DNA from 2 places in the Thermaerobacter composti genome. Region 1 is predicted to be linked to the other one. Evidence: riboswitches for the same ligand, from Rfam matches in the RefSeq annotation. Region 1 holds a riboswitch; the other holds the start of a gene.
What was found. Region 1 has a riboswitch for S-adenosylmethionine ahead of Q5761_RS08170 (methylenetetrahydrofolate reductase). Riboswitches for the same ligand answer to the same signal wherever they lie in the genome.
Positions count from the first base shown of each region.

Region 1 (10,298 bases):
ACCGGTCTCGTCTGTGACATCCTCACCGGTCTGCCGATCCCGGGGGCCGCCGTCTCCGTCGCCGACGACGGTGGGATCGACCTCGGGTTGGTCAAGACCGACCTCGGCGGCCGCTTTGCCCTTGAGATCGGCCGGCCCGATGACGGCCGGCTGACGGTGTCCGCGGGTGCGGAGGGGTATGCGGACGCCACCGTCGGACCCCTCGCCATCGGCCCCGACGGCGTCGTCACGGTCAAGGTGTGCCTGCAGCCGACCCGGACGCCGCCCGGCAGCCCGCCGGACGACGGCTCCGGCGGCGGCGGGACGCCGCCCGGCGGGCCGGGGGGAGACGACCGACCGGGGGACCAGGGTCCGGGGACGCAACCGGGCGAGACCCCGGGCAGCGACGCGGATCGGCGCGAGCCGGGCCCCGGGACGACACCGGGGACCGACGGCGAGGACGCCGGCGCGGGGGCGCCGGCCGACGACCACCGCGGCCGGCGGGGCGAGCTGCCCTTCACCGGCGGCAACGGGCTCGCGTTCCTCGTCGCGGGCGGCCTGCTGGCGGGCGCCGGCTGGACGGTGCACCGCTGGGCGAGGAAGGGCGGCGGGATTTGCCGGTAGGCGCAGGGCAAGCCCGGGGTGGGGAGGCGACGAACCGCCCCCGGCGCGGACGGGGGACCGCTCGTCGTCTGGAAGCCCGAGCGAGGGTGGTCCACCCGCGGCCTTCGGCATCGCCACCCGCCTTCTCGGTGGCGTCGGGGCGGTCCGGCCGGCGGTGGTCCACGCGACGGGCGGCGACGGGAGCGGATGACGCGATGTCCGGGAGGATCGTTCGCCGGGTCGGGATGCTGGTGGCCTGGGTCCTCTTGCTGGGCGGGGTGGCGCTGGCGGCGACGCCCGGCCTGCAGCGGGTCTACGCCTGGGGTTGGCAGATCGTGCTGGGGGCGGCGCTGGGCAGCGACGGGTCGCCGTCCGCACCCCCGTCCGTGCCGGCCGCGGCCTCGGTGCCCGCGCCGTTCCGGGTCGGTGGTGCGGAGGGCGCCACCGGGGCGGTGCCGCAGGGGGAGCTGGAACGGGCCGGCTTGGAACGACTGCTGGGGCATCCGACGGTGCGGTCGGCGGCGGGGGACCTTCTCGGTCTCCTGGGACGCTGGCTGCAGGCGGTGGAGTCCCTGATGGGGCCGCTGGTGTCGCTGCTGGACCGCCTGGGCATCCCCGAAGGGTGGCTGGCAGCGGCGGGGGACGATCCGGCCCTCGCCCTCCCCGGGGCGGGCGGCACGGTGGGCGGCGAGGCGACGGGTCCACCCGGACCCGTCGCCTCGCCGCCGCCGATGGGTGCCGGATCGGACGCGGGAGCGCCCGGGGCCCCGGCGGCCGGCGAGGCCCCAGCCCTGGCGCGGCTGCGCATCCCCCGGGCCGCGGTGGACGCGGTGGTGCTCCGCGGCACCACGCCGTCCGTGCTGGCCCGGGGACCCGGGTTCTACCCCGAGGCGGAGCCACCGGGTCCCGAAAGCCGCGTCGCCATCGCCGCCCACCGGACCACCTACGGCGCCTGGTTCCGCCACCTGGACCGGCTGGTGCCCGGCGACGCCATCGACCTCTGGTTCGACGGTCGCTGGTACCGGTATCGGGTGGAACGCGTCTTCACCGCCCGCCCTGACGACTGGAGCGTGGTCCTCCAGGGACCGCGGCCCGGACTCGTCCTGACCACGTGCCACCCGCCGGGTTCGTCCCGAGAGCGCCTGGTGGTGCACGCGGAGCTGGCGGCGGTGGCGGGAGCGCCCAGGTGACCGCCGCCTCTCGCCGCTGTGCCGGCCGCGACCAGGTGGTGGTGCACGCGGAGCTGCCGGCGGTGGCGGGAGGGTCCAGGTGACGGCCGTCCCCGTCCGCTGGGCCGCGGCCGCGTTCGTCCACGGTTTCGGCGGGCGGCCGACCGTCCCCGCAGGCCGCGTCGCCCTCGGACCCGGCGCCGGCCGGCCCGGGTTCGGACCCGTCCCGGCCCGCCGGGCCCCCTGCAGACGTCGCCCCCACCGGCGACGCCCCGGGGCTCGCCCGGCACCCCGTCGGCCAGCGAGCGGGCGCCGTCCGGCTCCCCGTCCCCGCCGCCCGGCGCCAGGCCCGTCGTGCCCTGGCGCCGGCCGCTTCGCGTCCCTTGGCGGCCGCCGCGGCCCCGGCCCCAGCCGGGGCCAGCGCCGTCGTGCCCTGGCGCCGGCAGCTTCGCGCCCCTCGTCGGCCGCCACGGCCTCGGCCCCAGCCGGGGCCAGCGCCCGTCATGCCCTGGCGCCCGCCGCTTCCCGGGTCGCGAGCTGTCGCAGCGTCGCCTCCGCCCGCTGCCCGGCCTCGACCACCCCGAGGGCCGACGGACCGCCCAGGGCGCCCTCCAGGTCGGCGACCAGGTCGTCCACCGCCTCGATGCCCACCGACAGCCGCAAAAGCCCCGCGTCGATGCCCAGCCGCTTCCGCAGCGCCGCCGGCATCTCCTTGTGGGTCGTGGTGGCCGGGTGGGTGATCAGGCTCTCCACCCCGCCGAAGCTCTCGGCGAAGACGACGAGGCGAAGGCGGGCCAGCACCTGCTCCGCTCGCGCCGGCTCCCGCAGCCGGAAGCTCAGCATGGCACCGAACCCCGCCGCCTGTTGGAGACATCGCCGGAAGAACGGGCTCGACGGCAGGCCCGGATAGTACACGGCGGCCACGGCGGGGTGGGCTGCCAGCCAGTGGGCCAGGGTCAGCGCGTTCCTCTGGGCCCGCTCCATGCGCAGCGCCAGGGTCTTGAGGCCGCGGACGGCCAGCCAGGCGTCATGGGGTCCGAGGATCCCGCCGGTCACCGTCCGGATGGAGGCCAGTTCGTCCGCCAGGGCCGGCGTCGCCGCCACCGCCACGCCGGCCACCAGGTCGTTGTGCCCGGCCAGGTACTTGCTGGCGCTGTGCACCACCACATCGGCCCCGCGGGCCAGGGGCCGCTGGAAGAGGGGCGTGAACAGGGTCGAGTCGACCACGAGCCACAGGCGCCTGGCGCGGCAGAGGGCGGCCAGGCCGTCCAGGTCGGCGACCCGCATCAAGGGGTTGGTCGGGCTCTCCACCAGCACGGCCCGCGTGGACGGGGTCAGGGCGGCGGCCACGGCCGCCGCGTCGGTGGTGTCGGCCAGGGTGTAGGCGATGCCCAGGTGGCGGAAGAGCTCCTCCAGGACGCGCCACGTGTGGCCGTAGAGGTCCTCGGTGACCACCAGGTGGTCGCCCGGCCGCAAGAGGTGCAGCACCGCCGTGAGGGCCGCCATCCCGGAGGCGAAGGCCACGGCGGCGAAGCCCTCTTCGAGCCCGGCCACCGCCGCCTCGAAGGCCTCGCGGGTCGGGTTGTGCAGGCGACTGTAGTCCCACCCCGTGGTCTGACCGGGGCCCGGGTGTTCGTAGGTCGCGGTCTGGTAGATCGGGACGGCCACCGAACCCGTGCGCGGGTCACGGCGGACGCCCGCGTGGACGAGCCGGGTCTCGAGCCGCAGCCCGCGGGGCGCAGGAGGCGGCCCAGCGGCGGCGCCGGGGGCCTCCGCGGGTGCGCCGGCCCCCTCCGGCCCCGGGCCGGCCGGCGTCGGCGACGGGTCCGCTGCGGCTGCGGGCTGCCCGCCTGGACCCGCGATGGTTGCAGCGCGGTCGGGTTCACCCGGCATGGTGGCGCACCTCCCCCTGCTCCACCGGCGATGCCGCACCGGAAGCCGGCAGGAGGTCCGCCCGGGGGCCGATCCCTCCGCCCGGGGTCGACGAGCCGTGGTCGGTCGGCCAGGCCGCAGCCGACCCGGCGGTGGCGGGGCGGGGAGCGGTCGCCCCCGCCCCCTCCGCCGCCGGACGGGGCTCGTCGAACCGGGCCCGCAGTCGCCGGACGAACGCGGCCACCGGCTCGGCCTTGCCGTAGGAGACCACCACGTACACGCCGGCGATGTACGGCCGGGCGGCCTCGACCACCGCCTCGGCCAGCTCCAGCCCCACCTCCAGGCCGCGATCGCCGGCCTTGTCCAGGGCCTCGCGCACGGCATCGGGAATGGAGATGCCCGGTACCTGGTGGTGCAGGTAGTGGGCGTGCCGGCCGCTGTGCAGCGGCATCACCCCCAGGAGGATCGGGACCGGGCAGCCGCCCAGCCGGTCCAGGACGCGCTCCAGGGGCTCGAGCTCGTAGAGCGGCTGGGTCATGACGAAGTCCACGACGCCCACCTCCAGCTTGCGGCGGAACCGCTCCAGTTCCCGCTCCAGGTCGTCCGCGTTGGGGCTCAGGGCGCAGGCGACGGTGAAGTCGACGGGGGCGCCGAGCGGATTGCCCTGGGGGTCCTCGCCGCGGCGCAGCGCGGCCAGCACCTCCAGGAGCCCGATGGAGTCCACGTCGTAGACGGGCGAGGCGCCGCTGTTCCCCAACCGCGGGGGGTCCCCGGTCAGGGCCAGCACGTTGCGCACCCCCAGGGCGTGGGCCGCCAGGAGGTCGGCCTGAAGCGCCATCAGGTTGCGGTCGCGGGTCGTGCAGTGCATGATGGCGTCGATGCCGGCGGCGTGCCGGACCAGGTAGGCGCCCGCCAGGGCGGCCATGCGAGGTCGCGCCATCGGGCTGTCGCCCACGTTGACGGCGTCGGCGCCCGCGGCCGCCACGGTCCGGGCGTCGGCGACGAACTTGGTGGTGACGGGCCCGCGCGGCGGGTCCAGCTCGACGCTGATGACGAACCGGCGGCCCAGCTTCTCCCGCAGCGGGAGGGGTCGCGCGAGCCGGTCCTCCGCCGGCGCAGGCGGCACGCCGCCGCCCGTGCCGCCGCCCCAGGCGGGGGTTCCGGGCCCGGCGACGCCACGCCGGTTCGTCCCCGCCACCGTCGCCGCATCGGGAGCCCCCGGGGTGTCGGCCCGATCGGCCGGGAGGCTAGCTCCCGCCGTCGCCGCCGGGGCGCCGGCGGTCCCCGTCGGGGCGGCAGCGGAGGCCGTCCGGTTCACCGGACCCTCCGGGCCGCAGGGTTCGGCCGGCCCTCGGGGAACCGATGCGCCGCCCGTGGCCCGCACCGCCGACGGAGGCGCGTCGGCCCGCCACCCGCCAGCCTCCCCGGCCGCGGGGCGTGGTGCGGTGGCGCCGGCCTGCCGCAGCCGACGGGCGAGGGTCGCGAAGCGCGCAGGCGACCGGGCGCCGGTGCCCGCGACCCAGCTCACGCCCAACAGGCGCAGCGTCGCCCAGGGGTCGGCTTGCTCCTCGGCGGTGGGGCTTCCGTTCCCCCGCGCCCCGCTCCGGCGGGTGGGACGACCGTCCCCCCGCCCGTCCGGCTGCCCGGGGACGGGTTCGCTCCCCGTTCCCGCAGCCCGCCGGTGCGCCCCAGCGACGGGTTCGTTCCCCGTGTCCCGAGTCCGTCCCCGCGCGCCAACGACGGGTCCGCCGCCCGTGCCCGGAGCCCGTCCGCACGCTTCCGGGGGCTCGGGCGTCTCCGGCTCCCCGAGGCTCACCCACAGGGGGCCGGCCCAGCCGGCGTCGCGCAATGCCGCCAGCCAGGGCGCCGCCTCCGCCGGCCCGCCGGTCACCGCGACGCCGAGGGCGTCGGGCATGCCCGTCGCCTGGAGAGCCGCCACCAGCTGGACCGCCTGGGCGTCCGCCCCCATGGCGCCGGCCTCCCCGCCGGGCTCCCACAGGAGTCCGACCGGCAGCCGGGCTGCCTCGCGGGCGGCCCGAAGCGCCCCGCGGGCCTCGGCCACGGTCCGCGCGGCGATCCAGAAGAGGTCCACGCCGCCGGCCAGGAGGCCCGCCACCTGGTCCCGGTACCAGCCGACCGCCGCCGCGGGATCGTGGTCCGCGAGGGACGCCGCCGCGGGCGGCAGGGGGCCGAGGTAGCCGGCGACCAGGCAGGGCTCCCCGGCCACCTCCCGGGCCGACCGCGCCAGCTTGGCGGCCCAGAGGTTGAGATCCTGCACCTGGGCCGCGGTGGCATCCTGGAGCCAGGCCGCGTTGGCCCATCGCGTATGGGTGCGGATCAGCCGGGCGCCGCTGCGGATGGCGGTGAGGTGGACCGCTTCGACGGGACGGGGGCGCGTGAGCGGCCACCACGCGACCGCGGCGGCGCCCGCCACGGCCGCCCTGCCGGTCCCGTCGGGGTCCGTCCCGCCCTGGGCGCCGGCGTCCCCGGCCTCCGCCGCCAAGGTCCAGGAGGGGTCGGCGTCGGCCAGGGCGAGGAAGGGCGGGGCGAACTGGAGGGGGCCCGCGGGTTCGCCGAGCGGGGTGGAAGGAGCGTCCCTCCCCACCGGCGCGGATGGCGACCCCCCGACCGGAGCGGATGCCGGCCCTCCGACCGGCGCGGACGGCGCCCCCCCGCCCGCGGCGGATGGCGACCCGCCGACCCGCCCGCCGGGGGCCAGGGTCACGTCGGACCGGCCGCGTTCGGCGGTCGACGACCCGGCCCCGGCGATGGCCGGTTCGTCCGGACGGCGCTGGCTTGGGGGCGGCCCAGCGGGGTCGGGCCGGGCAGACGGAAGCTTCAACCGTTGGTCACCTCCTGGCCTGGCGGTCGGGGCGGAGCCCGCTTGGACTGGGAGGTCGGGGCGGAGCCCGCCATCGGCGCCGGTAGGCTCGGCGGGGTCGGCGGCACGGACCGAACGGAGACGCCCCGACCGAAAGGGCCCGACGGACCGACCGAGAGGACCCGACCGAAAGGACCCGACCGAAAGGAAACGCCCCTTCCGAAGGAGGAAGGGGCGTGCTACGTCGTGTTCGATCCCCGTCCCCCTTCTCTCATCTCTCGGCATCCCCAGCGGGGAGCCGCGGGAGTTGGCACCGCACGACGGCGTCGCCGGTTGCCGCGGCGTCATCGGGCCCGTCCCTCGACCGCTCTGGATAAGAGAGGGGTTGCCGGTGTACCGGCTGGGTCCATTGTCAACGGAAGATTAAGGCCAGTATAGCCGGGTTCCTGCAGCGCCGCAACCGGCCGCAATCCCTCAGCCAAGGCGGAACCGAGGGGGTCTCGGCCCCCTCAACATGGGGAACTCGTAGCGAGGGGACGTGCTGGGCCGATGCCTCTCGCCAGCGGTCGTGAGGATCGGGCCACCATGGGCGAGCCGGACCGGGCGGCCCGAGCCTGCCGCGAACGCTGCGCGCAGCTGGACGCCGTCCAGCACAGGTCTCCATCGCTGGGTTGAAGCCGTACCGGAGCCGGAGACGAAGCCGCAGGAGGAGGAAGCGGGGGAATCGTGGGAGGTGCTCCGCGAGACGGCCCAGGAGGCGATCAGCCGCCGCGGGCGTAGAGGCCGATCAGGGCCGCCAGGATGGTCGCCCACACCGCCAGCGTGCTGACCCACAGGGTGCGGTGGTCCCGCCGCAGCGCGGCGATCTCGTCCCGCAGCCCCCGTTCCAGGACGGCCATGTCCTGGCGGATGTTCCGGATCTCCTGCCGAACTTCCTCGCGCAGTTGCGCGACCTCCTGGCGGACGTCCTTGACCTCTTGGCGGACATCCTTGATCTCCTGGCGGACGTCCTTGACCTCCTGGCGAAGGTCCTTGATCTCCTGTTCCACCCAACGCCGCAAGCCCGCGTTCTGTTCCGTCAGGTCCTTGAGGCGCTCAAGGATCAGCCAGGCCTCCGTTGGTCCGTCGGGCTCGCGGGTGACGGCCGCCTCGCCGTCCACCGATCTCCCGTCCTTCCTCGTATTTCCATCCCAACGATAGCACACGGTTGCCGGGCCCAGCAACGGGAAGGTCCGCCGAGCCTGTGGACACCGTCGCAACGCACCAGAGCGGCCGCCGGCGTGAACCGGCGTTAAAATGGGGACGTGATCGGGAGGACGCAGGGTGGCCCCAGGGTGGCCCCTTGCCCGGGGGGCGAAGGGGTGTGCCCCGTAGGGCGGGGGTCGTGAACAGCTCGTCGAAACATAGTCAGACATAGGCAAACATATGTGCAATATTTCGGGTATGAAGCTATCCAAGTGGGCTAAGCGTGAAGGAATCAGTTACATCACCGCCTGGCGCTGGTGCAAGGCGGGTCGGTTGCCCGTCCCTGCTCGGCAGACACCGGCCGGGACCATTCTCGTGGACCTGCCTGCTCCGGCGAGAGGGAAGACGGTGGTGTACGCCCGCGATTCCTCTCACGACCAGAAGAGCGATCTTGACCGTCAAGTTGCCCAGGTCACGAAGTGGGCTACGGAGCACGGGTTTCACGTGGACCAGGTAGTCACAGAAATCGGGTCCGGACTGAACGGGAAACGGGCGAAGTTGCGCCGACTCCTGGCCGACGCATCGGTTGCAACCATTGTGGTGGAACACCGTGACCGGTTGGCCCGCTTTGGAGTGGAGTACCTAGAAGCCGCTCTCGCCGCACAGGGTCCCGCCGGAGGCAAGCCGCGTGTTGCGCCGGCTGTTGCGCCTGCGGCAGCGCACCGACAGCCGCCGCAAGGCCGTGGGCAACCATTTGCGGGCGTTGCTGCGCCGACACTTCATCGCGGTGCCTGCGGGCAAGGACGTGGCCGTGTGGCTCCAGAACCATCCCGGCACGCTGGAACGCTTGTCGGCCGACGACCGTGTGCTCCTCGGCTCCCTGCTCCGCCAGTACCGGGTGCTCCAAGAAGAGGTGGAGGCCCCTCACGGCCGAGGTGGCCGCGCGGGTTCAGGATCACCCCATCGTCCAGTGCTTGCTCACCATCCCCGGGGTCAGCCTAATCACGGCGGCCACGATCGATGCCTACCTGGGGGATCCGCGCCGGTTCCGCGGGCCGAAGCAGGTGAAGCGCGATGCCGGCCTCGACCCATCGGTGTACCAGTCGGGCCAGCGCAACCGCCGGGGACGGACGAGCAAGCACGGCTGCACGGCCCTGCGGGCGGCTTTGATCGAGGCCGCCCAGACCACCGTGCGTTGGGGCGACGGGCCTCTGGGGAGCCTACCGACGGCTCCGGAAGAAGAAGGGTCACTCCGTGAGCGTGGTGGCGGTGGCGGGGCGGCTGTTGGTCACCGCCTGGCGAATGATGCTTACGGGCGAGCCTTATCGCGGTGAGAGGCCCTTAGCCACCCAGCGCAAGCTCCGGATGGTCCGCCGCCGAGCTGCCCAGGCCCGCGATGGGAAAGCGATCATCGCCACGGAGCTGGGCTTTCGGTGCGCTGTTGCACCGGAGCGCCATCCGTATGGACACCCAAAGACAAAAGACAGAGGAACGGAGGCAAGCACGCGTTCCGGCTTGACGTCCAACAGGAGTGTATTGAAGTTGGCGGCGGATCGCCGCCAGGGATGCATCGGCCAGCGCCCGGGCGAGCCGGTGGTTCTTCAACATGCCCGCCACGTGCAGCCGTTCGACCACCACCACGCCATAGGTGGTCGCCAGGTGGTGCGTCAGCTTGTGAAGGGTGTCCTGGCGAATGTGCCGAACCCGCGCATGGAGCCGGGCCAGCCGGCGGCGGGCCTTTTGCCACCTGCGGCTGCCCTTCTGGCGACGGGCCAGGGCGCGGCTGGTCCGGGCCATCTTCCGGAGGGCTTTTCCAGCGGCCGCGGGTTCGGCCACACTTCGCCCGTCGAAAGGACCGCCAGGTGCCGCACCCCCGCATCCACGGCCACCACCCGCCACCCGCCACGGGAACCGGGACCGGCCCGGCGGCCGCTCCACCTCGCAGGTGAAGCTGACGAACCACCGGCCGCCTTCCCGCGACACCGTGGCCGCGAGGATGCGGGCCGTCCCCGCCTGGATGCGCCGGCGAAGAGCCGTGGTCGGCTCGTGGGTCTTCACCCGCCCGATCCGGGGCAGGACGACGTGGCTTTGGTCGTCCACCCGGATCGCGCCGGTGGTGAACCGCACCGACTGCCGCCCCCGCCCCTTCTTCCGAAAGCGCGGGAATCCAACCCGGTGGTCCTATCGTACGAGGGCCTCACGCCGCGGCAGAAAGGCCGTGTCCCGGCAAGTGGTGGAAAAGCGGCTCCCCCTCGGGTTCCATGGGCTTACCTCGCTGCAACAGCCAAGGCGCTTACCGAGTCACTCCCCAACGCGTCACCGCCCTTGAGCTTCGCCATCGACGCCTGGCTAAAGTACCGCCGCTGCACCAGCCACTCGTCCTGCTGCTCCTCCAGCAGCGCACCCAGCAGGCGCAGCACCGCCGCCACGTTCGGGAAGATGCCCACCACGTCGCACCGCCGCGCCAGCTCGCGGTTCAGCCGCTCCAGGACGTTCGTCGAGTGGATCCCCCGCCAGTGCTCCGGCGGGAAGTCCATGTAGGCCAAAACCTCCTCCGCGGCCTCCCGCAGCAGGCTCGCCACCTGGGGGAACCGCCGCTCCAAGTTTGCCGCCACCTGCTCCAGCTGCTGCCGAGCCGAGGCACGGTCCGGCTGGGCGAAGATGGTCCG
Region 1 covers NZ_CP132508.1:2,014,578-2,024,875, reverse strand. The annotation lists gene Q5761_RS08185 (carboxypeptidase regulatory-like domain-containing protein) at 1-603, shown strand, start outside; gene Q5761_RS08180 (class E sortase) at 798-1,772, shown strand; gene Q5761_RS08175 (trans-sulfuration enzyme family protein) at 2,253-3,479, opposite strand; gene Q5761_RS08170 (methylenetetrahydrofolate reductase) at 3,634-6,228, opposite strand; SAM riboswitch class I at 6,713-6,824, opposite strand; gene Q5761_RS08165 (hypothetical protein) at 7,206-7,604, opposite strand; partial or broken gene Q5761_RS08160 (IS607 family transposase) at 7,888-8,298, shown strand; gene Q5761_RS08155 (hypothetical protein) at 8,272-8,412, opposite strand; gene Q5761_RS08150 (IS110 family transposase) at 8,493-8,963, shown strand; partial or broken gene Q5761_RS08145 (RNA-guided endonuclease TnpB family protein) at 8,971-9,789, opposite strand; gene Q5761_RS08140 (IS256 family transposase) at 9,897-10,298, opposite strand, start outside.

Region 2 (10,298 bases), 410 kb from region 1:
CTGGCTTGCCGACCTGGCCTCCAGCGGCACGCTGGTCGACCCGCTGAGCGTCCTGTACCTGCGTGCGGGACCGCTGGCGCTGGACTACGCGGCCAACCGCCGATGGCTGGTCGGGGGTGCCGTGGCGGTGGCGGTCCTTACCTCGCTGGGCTTCCGCAGAGAGGAGCGCTGGCTGCGGTGACGCGAGAAGCGCAGCCCACGGACGGGGAGCTCTGGCGGCAACTGCAGGAAGGGAGCCAAAGCTCGCTGGAGGCGCTGGTCCGCCGCTATCACGGGCCGCTCTGGGCCTACGCCTGGCGGTGCACCCGGGACTACCACGCCGCCCAGGACCTGGTGCAGGAGACCTTCGTGACGCTCCTGGAGAAGGGGCATACGGTGCAGCAGCCCGGTGCGCTGAAGCAGTGGCTCTTCCGCGTGCTGACCCGGCGCATCCTCGATTGGCAAAAGGCCGCCTGCCGGCGGGAGGTGGCGGGGGGCGACACCGGCATCCCGTCGGCCGAGTCCGAGGCGCCGCGGGGACGGGTCATCTCCCTCGCCGAGGTCCTGGAGGGCAAGGAACAGCGCCAGCGGGTCTGGGTGGCACTCCAAGAGCTGCCGCCCGCCCAGCGCGCCGTGATCGTCCTGCGCTTCTACCATGACCTGTCGCTGCCGGAGATCGCGGACATCCTGGGTACGCCGGTGGGCACCGTCAAGTCGCGGCTGCACTACGGCCTGCGGGCCCTGCACGCCCGGCTGCAGGGAGCCGCCCCGGCCGGCCGGCCCGATCGACCCCACCGGAGGCCGTCGGAGACGGGCGGGCGAGGCCGAGCGGCGGGAGATGGCCGGCGCTCCCGGACCGGTTGGCGCGAGGGGGTCGGGCCGCGATGAGCGACCGGCTGCGGGATCGGACCGTCGATGGCGAGCAGATCCGGCGCCTGCGGGACGCCATCGTCGCAGAGCTGGGCGACGTCCCCGGGGGGTTGTCCCCGGAGCAGCTGGAGACCGTGCTGGCCTGGCTGGCGCAGGACGCGGTCCCCCATCCCACGCCGGCCATGACGGAGCGGCTGCTGGACAGCCTTCGCCCCGTCCTGGCCCACGGGGACCGCCCGCGCTTCCGCCGGCGCCTGGTGGCCACCGGTGGCTCGGGCATGCCCGGCGCGATGGGCCTCTTGGCCGTCCTGCGCCCGCAGGTCACGTTGCTGGGGCGGTCCTTCTGGCTCGGCTCGGCCGCCCTCGCGGCCACCTTGCTGCTGGTGGCCGCGGCGCGCCAGTCCGTGCCGTTCTTCCTCTGGGTGGCACCCCTGCTGGCCGTGGGCGGGGTGGCGGTGGCGTTCCGGGGGTCGGGCACCGGCCTGGGGGAGGCGGAACGGGCCTGTCCCGTGGATCCGCTGGCCTTGGCGTTGGGCCGGTTCGTCCTGGTGACCCTCTACGACGCGATCCTCCTGGCGCTGGCGACCCTGGCGTTGCACCTGGGGGGACCGGCCGCTGCCGGTGGCGTCCACATCGCGGCCCTGCTGTTGGCCTGGCTGGCCCCGTTCCTGTTCCTGGGCACGGTGGCCTTCGTCCTGTCCCTGCGCTGGGGCGGGGTGACCGGCCCGGCGGCGGCCATGACCCTCTGGGCCGCGATGGTCTGGCGGCAGCTGGCGCCGCCGGGCGCGGGGAGCGGGCTGGTGTGGGCCCTGGCGGCGCCGCCGGGAACGGGCGCCTGGTGGCAGGGCAAGGTCCTGCTGCTGGCCGTCACGGCGGTCGTCTGGGCGTTCCTTTGGGTGCGGACGGGGGCGCGTCCTGCCACCACCCCCGCGCCAAGGGACTGACGGTGTCCACTCCCGCCCAACCGGGCTGAAGGATCGCCATCGCCGACGGAAAGGCATCGGGGCTGGTGGCCCCCGACCCGGGAGCTGGGTGGCGTGTACCTGGAAGCGATCCGGCTGGAGAAGCGCTACGGATGGCGGCCGGTGCTGCGGAACGTCAGCCTGGGCGCAGGCCCCGGCATCCTGGCCGTGGTGGGGCCCAACGGCGCGGGCAAGACCACCCTGCTGCGCGTCCTCGCGGGCGTCCTTCCGCCCTCCCGCGGCTGCGTGCGCTGGCAGGGGCGGGAGATCGCGGACGACCCTGCTGCCTACCGGTGGCAGATGGGGTACAAGCCCCAGGACCTGAGCGTGTATCCCGGCCAGACGGTGGCGGCGGCCCTGCGCTACCTCGCCCGGCTCAAGGGGATCCCGGACGCCCTGGTGGACGAGCGGGTCACCGAAGTGGCCGAGGAGTGGGGTCTGGCCTCCGTCGCCTCCCGTCCGCTGGCGACCCTCTCCCGCGGCTGGCGCCAGCGCTTCTTCCTGGCCCAGGCGCTGCTCGCCGACCCCGACATCCTGATCCTGGACGAACCGGCGGTGGCCCTCGACGAATGCGGCCGCCAGCAGCTGTTTCGCCGCCTCCGCCTGCTGGCGCGGGAGCGGGTCGTGATCGTGGGCGGGCACGGGTTGCGGGAGCTGACGGAGGTCGCCGACCGCGTGCTGGTCTTGAAGCGGGGCACCGTGCGGTTCCTGGGGACGCCGAGTCAACTGGCGGCCTGGGCGGCGGGCTGGGTCTGGGAGCTCTGCCTGCCCCCCGGCGATCCCGCCCTCGAGCGGTTGCGCCGCCGGTTCGTCGTGACCGGCCGGCGGGACGAACCGGCCCGGGCCGGCCAGGGTCGCCTGCAGGTGTTGCGGCTCCTGGCCCGGCGACGTCCCCATCCCGCGGCGGCACCGGTGGAGCCGGGGCCGGTGGAGGGGTACCTCCGCTGCATTGCGGACGAACCGGATCGGCCCGGGGTGCCGAGGAGGCTCCAGGTGATTGACCCGCCCGGGCGCCCGTGGTAGCATCACTTTCAACAGTCATGACAACCGAGCGCGTCTGCTCTCTTATCCAGAGTGGCGGAGGGACTGGCCCAATGAAGCCCGGCAACCGCCGGCCGTGCCTTGGCGGCCGGTAAGGTGCCAATTCCTGCAGGATCCGCACGGGTCCTGAGAGATGAGAGGGCGCCGGAGATCCTTTCGGCCCTTCCCTCTCGGGAGGGGTATTTGTTATCCGGAACCCCTTCAGGGAGCGGGCGCGGGAGGGAGGGGGACGCGGTGATTCCCTGTCGCGGCCGATTGGAGGTGGGTCCGCTGCCGCTGGAACAGGGCGGCAGCCTGCCCCGGGTCGAGCTGGCCTTCGAGACCTGGGGCCGGTGGGATCCCCAGCGGAAGAACGCCATCCTCGTCTGTCACGCCCTCACCGGGGACGCCCACGTCGCCGCCCACGACCCGCAGGATCGACCGGGGTGGTGGGAGGCGGCCGTGGGACCCGGACGCCCCATCGACACCCGTCGCTGGTTCGTCCTCTGCAGCAACGTCCTCGGCAGCTGCTACGGCTCGACGGGCCCGAGCAGCCCGGTGGACCCGAAGGTGCCGGAGGCGCGCTGGGGCGGTCGCTTCCCGACCGTCACGGTGCGGGACATGGTCCACGCCCAGCGCCGGCTGCTGGATGCCCTGGGCATCGATCGCCTGGCCCTGGTGGTCGGCGGTTCGCTGGGGGGCATGCAGGCCCTGGAGTGGGCGGTTTCGTACCCGGACCGGGTCGACGCCGTGGCCGTGCTGGCGGCACCGCCCGCCTCGTCGCCCCACGCCATCGCCTGGAACGAGGCGCAGCGCCAGGCGATCTTCGCCGATCCCGCGTGGCAGGGCGGCGACTACCCGCCCGAGCGGCCGCCCCGGCGCGGGCTGGCCCTGGCCCGGATGATCGCCATGGCCACCTATCGGGGCCGGGACGAGTGGGCGGCCCGCTTCGGCCGCGACGCGGTGCCGCCGGACGACGACCCGGTGGCGGCGCGGATCGGCCTCTACGCCACCGCGCCCCGCAACGAGGCGGAGCGCTTCCGCTTCCAGATCGAGAGCTACCTGCACTACCAGGGGGAGAAGCTGGTGCGCCGGTTCGACGCCGCCAGCTACGTGACGTTGACCCGGGCCATGGACCTGCACGACGTGGGCCGCGACCGCGGGGGGCTGGACCAGGCCGTGGCCCGCGTGCGGGGACGCGTCTACGTGCTCAGCATCGCCTCGGACCTGCTGTACCCGGTGGAGGAGCAGCGCCGGCTGGTGCGCGCGCTGCGGCGGGCCGGCAAGGACGTCACCTGGCACGTGTGGCGGGCGCCCTGGGGCCACGACAGCTTCCTGGTGGACGCCGCGGGCGTCGCCCAGCGGGTCATGGACTGGTTGGACGAACCCGGCCAGGACGCCGCCGGTCTCGAAGAGGGGGCGGCCGTGGCCGTGGGGGAGGGGCGCCCGTGAAGGGACCGACGGTGGCCCTGCTGGGGCTGGGGACGGTCGGGAGCGCCGTGGCGCGGCGGCTGCTCAGCCCACCCCCGTGGCTGGTGGCGCGCCTCGGCGGCGTGCCGCGGCTGAAGTGGGTGCTGGTCCGCCACCCGGAGAAGCCGCGAGCGATCCGGGTCGACCGCTCCCTGCTGACCACCGATCCCGAGCGGGTGCTGCGCGATCCCGAGGTGGACGTGGTCATCGAGCTGATCGGCGGGGTCGAGCCGGCCCGCCGGTACGTGAGCCGCGCCCTGGAGGCCGGCCGCCCGGTGATCACGGCCAACAAGGCGCTGCTGGCCGAATCCCTGGCGGAGCTGGCCGCCCTGGCCCGGCGCCGAGGGGTGGAGCTGGCCTTCGAGGGCGCCGTGGCCGGGGGCGTGCCCATCATCCGCCCGCTGCTGCGGTGCCTGGCGGCCAACCGCGTACGGCGCCTGCGGGCGGTGCTCAACGGGACCTGCAACTACGTGCTGACCCGGGTGGCGCAGGGGGCCACCCTGGAGGCGGCGGTGCGGGCGGCCCAGGAGGCGGGCTATGCCGAGGCGGACCCGAGCGACGACCTGTCCGGCCGCGACGCGGCCCGCAAGCTGGCGATCCTGGCGATGCTGGTGACGGGCGAAGCCGTGGACTGGAACCGCGTCCGCCGCACCGGCCTGGACGATCCGGCCTTCCGGCGGGCCCTGGAGGCGACGGCGTCCGGCGCCCAGAGTCGGTCCCGTTGGCGGTTGGTCGCCACCGCCGACTGGCGGGGAGCGGTGCCGAGCCTCACCGTCCAACCGGAGCTGCTGCCCCCCGACGACCCGCTGCTGCAGGCCGCCGGGGTCGAGAACATGATCCTGATCGAAGCGGATCCCGTGGGCACGGTCCGATTCGCCGGCCCGGGGGCCGGCGGCGACGCCACCGCCAGCGCCGTGCTGGCCGACCTCATCGCCGTCTGGCGGGGCGACCGCCTACCCTTGCCCGACCTGAATCGGGGCGCGCTGGACCGCGTGGGGATCGCGGCCGCGCCCGAGGGGCCGCCGGTAGCGGCTGCGGCGGGCGAGGGGCACGGCGCGGTGGCAGGATCCCGCGGCGGCAGCGGTTAAACTGAAGGTGACGGACGGGTGCGGGACGGGTGGCGCCGGTCGGGCGGCGGGGCGGCCGGCGCGGTGCCGTCCGCGATCCGCCGGGTTGCGCCAGGGGGGAGCGCCATGGGCCCCAGGCATCTCGCCCAGTGCTATCGGTGCCGTCGCACCTTCGAGGCCGAGCACCGGGGGGCCCGGTACTGCCCGGAGTGCGAGCGGGAGCAGCGGCGCCGCTTTCGGGTGCTGCCGGGCGGCCGCGATCCTCGATACGGCCGGCTGGTGATCGAGCCGCGACCTGCGAGCCGGGGCACGGCCGGGAGGCGGTCGACGCGGGGTCCCGTCTGGCTGCGGGCCGGTGGGCGGCGCGGCGCATGGCCGTGGGGCGGGCGGTGGGGCCGCGACTGGCGCTGGCGGCGCTGGCACCAGCCGCTGCGGCTGCTGGCCGTGGTCGCCGCCGCCAGCGCCGCCCGCGTCGTCTGGGATCAGATGGCCGCCGGCCCGGCGCCCGTGGAGTGGCTGGTCTACCTGGTGGGCGCGGCATGGATCTGGAACCGCCGTGACGAGGCCGCCTGACGATAGCCCCGGCCGCCGGGGGCTGCAGCCGCGTCGGGGCGAGCGCCGCGCATCCGGGGGCAGGCGGGCGGGTCGTGCATCGGCGGGTCGGTGGGTGGGCTCGGCGGGTCCGTGCTCCCGGGCCCATCCCGCCGATGGGTGGCGGTCGGTTCGCCGCCGCCGCGGGGGCGGGGCGCTGTGGGGGGAGGAGGGGCGCCATGGCGGACCCGGACGCCGCCGGCGGCGGGTCCCGGTTCCTCGGTGACCTCCTGGTGTGGGCGAAGGCGGCTTGGCAGCACCCAACCGGCTTGGCAGTGCCCGACCGGCTTTCCAGCGCCCAACCGGCCTTGGCAGCGCCTAACCAGCGGCGGGCGCGATGGTGGTTGAGGCGGCCCCGGGGGCGGCCGTGCATCGCCTTGCCCGAGGCTGGTGCGGCCAAGGGGCGGGCTAGGCCTTGCCGGGGGAGGGGCCTTGACGGGGGCGGGCGCCGCCGCGGGTCGGTCGAGGCCTTATCCTAGGCCTTGTCGGGGGATGGGCGCCGCCCATGGCCGATCGGGGCGTGGCCCGGGATCGGGGCCTTGCCTGGGATCGGTATGCTGCAGTGGAGGGGCGGGCTGGACCTTGCCCGGGAGCAGCCTGGCACGGCCGAGGGGCCGGTTAGCGCCCGGCGGATCCCCCGCCGCCCTCGGCGCCGGGGCGCGCCGGGCGTCGGCGCTGGACCGGGTGGGGGCGGCCGTCGCCGGAGCCCCGGGGGCCGCCGCCGGAGCCGGGTTCCACCTCGACCGTCAATCCCACCTGGCGCAGCTTCTCCGCCAGCTCGCGCCGCGTTCCGCGCAGGCGGATGCGCTGGGGCGCCAGGGCGCGCAACAGGCCGACGGCCAGGTCCTCCCGCTCCAGCTGGACGCGGGGATCCAGGTGGCCCTGCAGGAACTCGCGGTACAGGGGCGGGCCGTCGGGCTCGCGGATCACCAGCCGCGCACCGACGCCCTCGACCCACAGCTCCCGCGGCCCTTCGCCCGGGCGCAGGGCGCCCAGGTATTGACGCAACGCCCGCTCCAGCCACAGCTGTTGCAGGCCCGTCCGCGCCAGTTCGGCCACCAACGCGCGCAGGAACCGCTCCCCCCGGAAGCGCAGCCAGCCCAGGATGCTGAGCCGGCGGTGTTGCACCAGTTCGGGCAACAGCAGGGCCGCCGTGCCGCGGGCCAGGGGCGGCTGCTCCAGCAGGGGCAGGCTCTGCCGCCACACCGTCAGGCGATCGTCCGGGTCGACGGTGCCGTAGCGCGCGTCCAGGTGCTCCAGGAGCATCTCCGGGAGCAACACCGTGTGGAGGAACCGGGACGCCGCCTGGGCCGCCGGATGGGGCACGAAGTCCGTCAGGAACACCCAGCGCTGGCGGGAACGGAACACCGTGTAGACCAGACGCTCCTGATCCAGCACGCGTTGGAACTCCGTGGGATGGGTCTCGACCGAGATGGCCAGCTGTCCCTGCCCGCCCATGGGGCCAACCTCCCGCGACGGGACCCGGACCCCTGGCGGCGTCATGGGGTCCGAGGCCGCGGCCCGAACCCCGCCGGCGTGGGGGATCCGGGGTCGGCGCCCGGACCCGTGGCAGGCGGGACGGGATCCGGGCCGGTTATCCCTTAGTCTATGCGGGCCGGCCCGTCGCTTCCTGCCAGCCCCTGGCGAAGCCGGACGAATCGCTAGCCGCCGGGTCCCGTGGCTGCCACCCGGGCGTCCGGCCCGGGAGCCCGCCCCGGGAGCCCGCCCGCGCCGGAGGACCGGCGTTGCCCGAGCCCCCGCCATCGGTCCCTCTCCTCGCGCCGCTGCCTCGGGGTACCTCGAGCGCCCCCACGGGATCTCGAGCACGCCATCGCCCCGCGGCGGGCGGGGGCGCGCGCTGCGCCGGCGGGTCCGGCGCGCCGGCGCTCGCCACGTCGATGGTGCCGTTGCGCAGCAGGAACCCGCGGCCCGTCCGCCCAACCATCCCGCGGATGGGCCGCCCCATGGGGCGCCCGGTGCCGGGTTCGCCGAAGCGTGTCGAAGGATGCGCCGGAGCGCGGCGAAGGGTGGGCCGGATCACGACGGCTCGCCGGGCAGCGGATGGGCGCGATTCGCCGAAGGAGGTGTCGTGGGAGGTGCCGGGTCGAAGCCACCGGCGCCGGCGGATCCCGATCGGGGGGAGGGCCGGGATCCGCCCGCGCCGGTCGTCGGGTGCGGGCAGGGGCGGGCGCCGCGCGACCTGGACGGGTTCCGGTCGCAGCCGCGGCGCAGGACGGGAGGGGGACCCCGGGAAGGGACCGTGGCGGCTGGGGGTGTGGGCCCTGGTGGTCGCGCTGGCGCTGGCGCCCTTGGTCGCGGCGTTGCCGGGGGGTACCCCGGTGGCGCAGGGGGCTGGGGCGCCGGGCCGCGGTCAAGCTGGGGCCGCGGCGGCGGCCGCGGCGACGGTCCAGGGGACCGAAGCGGGCGGCTCGACCGGCCGTGCGGAGACGGCGGCGGCGCCATCGTCCGCCGTCCCCGCGCCCCCGCCCCAGGACGCGCGGGCGGCGATCCTGGTCGACGGGGCGACGGGACAGGTTCTCTACGCGCGGAACGCCGACGTGGCGATGCCCATGGCCAGCACGACGAAGATCATGACCGCGCTGCTGGCCATCGAGCGGGGCGACCTCGAGCAGGAGATCGTCACGGGGGAGCGCGCCTTCGGGGTCGAGGGCTCGAGCCTGTACCTGGCCCTGGGGGAGCGCCGCACGCTGGAGGAGCTGCTCTACGGGCTGATGCTGCGTTCGGCCAACGACGCCGCCGTCGCCATCGCCGAGGGCCTGGCGGGGTCGGTGGAGACGTTCGTCGGGTGGATGAACCAGCGGGCGTGGGATCTGGGGCTTCGGCACACCCGCTTCGCCGACCCCCACGGCCTGTCCAGCCGTGATCACTACACGTCGGCCCGGGATCTGGCCACCCTGGCCCGCGTGGCCATGGCCAACCCCACCTTCCGCCGGATCGTCGGCACCCGCGAGTACCGCATGCCCTGGCCGGAGAAGCGGGCCGAGCGCGTGCTGCAGAACCACAATCGCTTCCTCTGGCGCTACGAGGGCGCCACCGGGGTCAAGAACGGCTACACCCGCGCAGCCCGCGGCGCCCTGGTGGCCTCGGCGCGGCGGGACGGCGTCGAGCTGATCGGCGTGCTCCTGGGCGCCCACCCGACCGGCATGTACCGCGACATGGCCCGCCTGATGGACTGGGGCTTCGCCCACTTCGAGCCGCTCCAGCTGGTCCGGGGTGGGGAGACGGTGGGCAGCGTCCCGGTGGACGGCGGCCGGCGGGACCGGGTGCCCGTGGTGGCTGCCTACGGATCGCGGTGGCTGGTGCCGCGGGACGAACCGGCTCCGGCGGTGGAGCGTGCGGTGCAGCTCGCGGAGCCCCTGCGAGCGCCGCTGGCGGCGGGGACGCGGGTGGGCACGCTAGTGGTGCGGGTGGACGATCAGGTGGTGGACCGCATCCCACTGCTCAGCGGCGCCTCCGTCGCCGCCGCTCCCGCCTGGGCGGCGGCGCGGCACGCGCTGGCGGGGTGGGCGGAACCGGCGCTCCTGGCCGTGGCGGCGGTGCTGGGGCTCTTGGTCGGCGTGCGCTGGCGCCGGCACGTGATGGCGCGACGTCGCTGGCGCCGGCGGGTGGCCGCCTTCGACCCGATGATGTGGTATGCCTTCCGTCCCCGCGACCCAGGGGCGGACTAGAAGGGCTGGCGGAGGCCGGGCGCGCACGGCGCGCGACGCGAACCGGCGCTGCGCCGCGGCGAAGGACGGGCTGCGGACGGGCCGGGCGGTGGTCTCCCCGCGCGACGGCGAGCCGGGCGGGGCGAGGGTGGGGCCGGGTGAGTCGAGGCGGGGAGAGGGTGGCACCGCGGCGCGCGTCGCGGGGAGAGGGCGCCGCCACCGCGCGCGACGGCAGCGAACGGGCGCGAGGGGACGACGAGTAGGGGCGGCCGGCCCGAGGGGAGTGGGGGGGCGGCGACGCCCAGGCCGGCCGCCCCGCCCAACGGCACCAGATATCGCGGGCATCGCCGCGCCGAGGGCTCCCAAACTAGGGATGGCCCGTCTTTCGCGGCCGAAACCGATGCCGAGGTGGTGCCCGCATGGCCAGACGACGTGGCGCCGGCCGCCTGGTGGTCCCCGGGGCCGAGCCCGGTCTGGACCGCTTGAAGTTGGAGGTCGCCCAGGAGCTCGGGCTGGTGCCGGCGGGGGCGATCTCGCCCCGCGCCTACGACGAGGCCCTGGACCGGCAGAAGTGGGAGGTGGCCGAGGAGCTCGGCCTGGCCGACCGCATCCGCCGGGTGGGCTGGGGCGAGATGACGACCCGGGATTGTGGCGCCATCGGCGGCCGCCTG
Region 2 covers NZ_CP132508.1:1,606,784-1,617,081, reverse strand. The annotation lists gene Q5761_RS06600 (hypothetical protein) at 1-181, shown strand, start outside; gene Q5761_RS06595 (RNA polymerase sigma factor) at 178-867, shown strand; gene Q5761_RS06590 (hypothetical protein) at 864-1,793, shown strand; gene Q5761_RS06585 (ABC transporter ATP-binding protein) at 1,887-2,834, shown strand; SAM riboswitch class I at 2,874-2,992, shown strand; gene metX (homoserine O-acetyltransferase MetX) at 3,087-4,283, shown strand; gene Q5761_RS06575 (homoserine dehydrogenase) at 4,280-5,389, shown strand; gene Q5761_RS06570 (hypothetical protein) at 5,495-5,941, shown strand; gene Q5761_RS06565 (hypothetical protein) at 6,578-7,417, opposite strand; gene Q5761_RS06560 (D-alanyl-D-alanine carboxypeptidase family protein) at 8,245-9,648, shown strand; gene Q5761_RS06555 (alpha/beta-type small acid-soluble spore protein) at 10,047-10,298, shown strand, end outside.
Region 2: another riboswitch for S-adenosylmethionine. It lies ahead of metX (homoserine O-acetyltransferase MetX); the one in region 1 lies ahead of Q5761_RS08170 (methylenetetrahydrofolate reductase).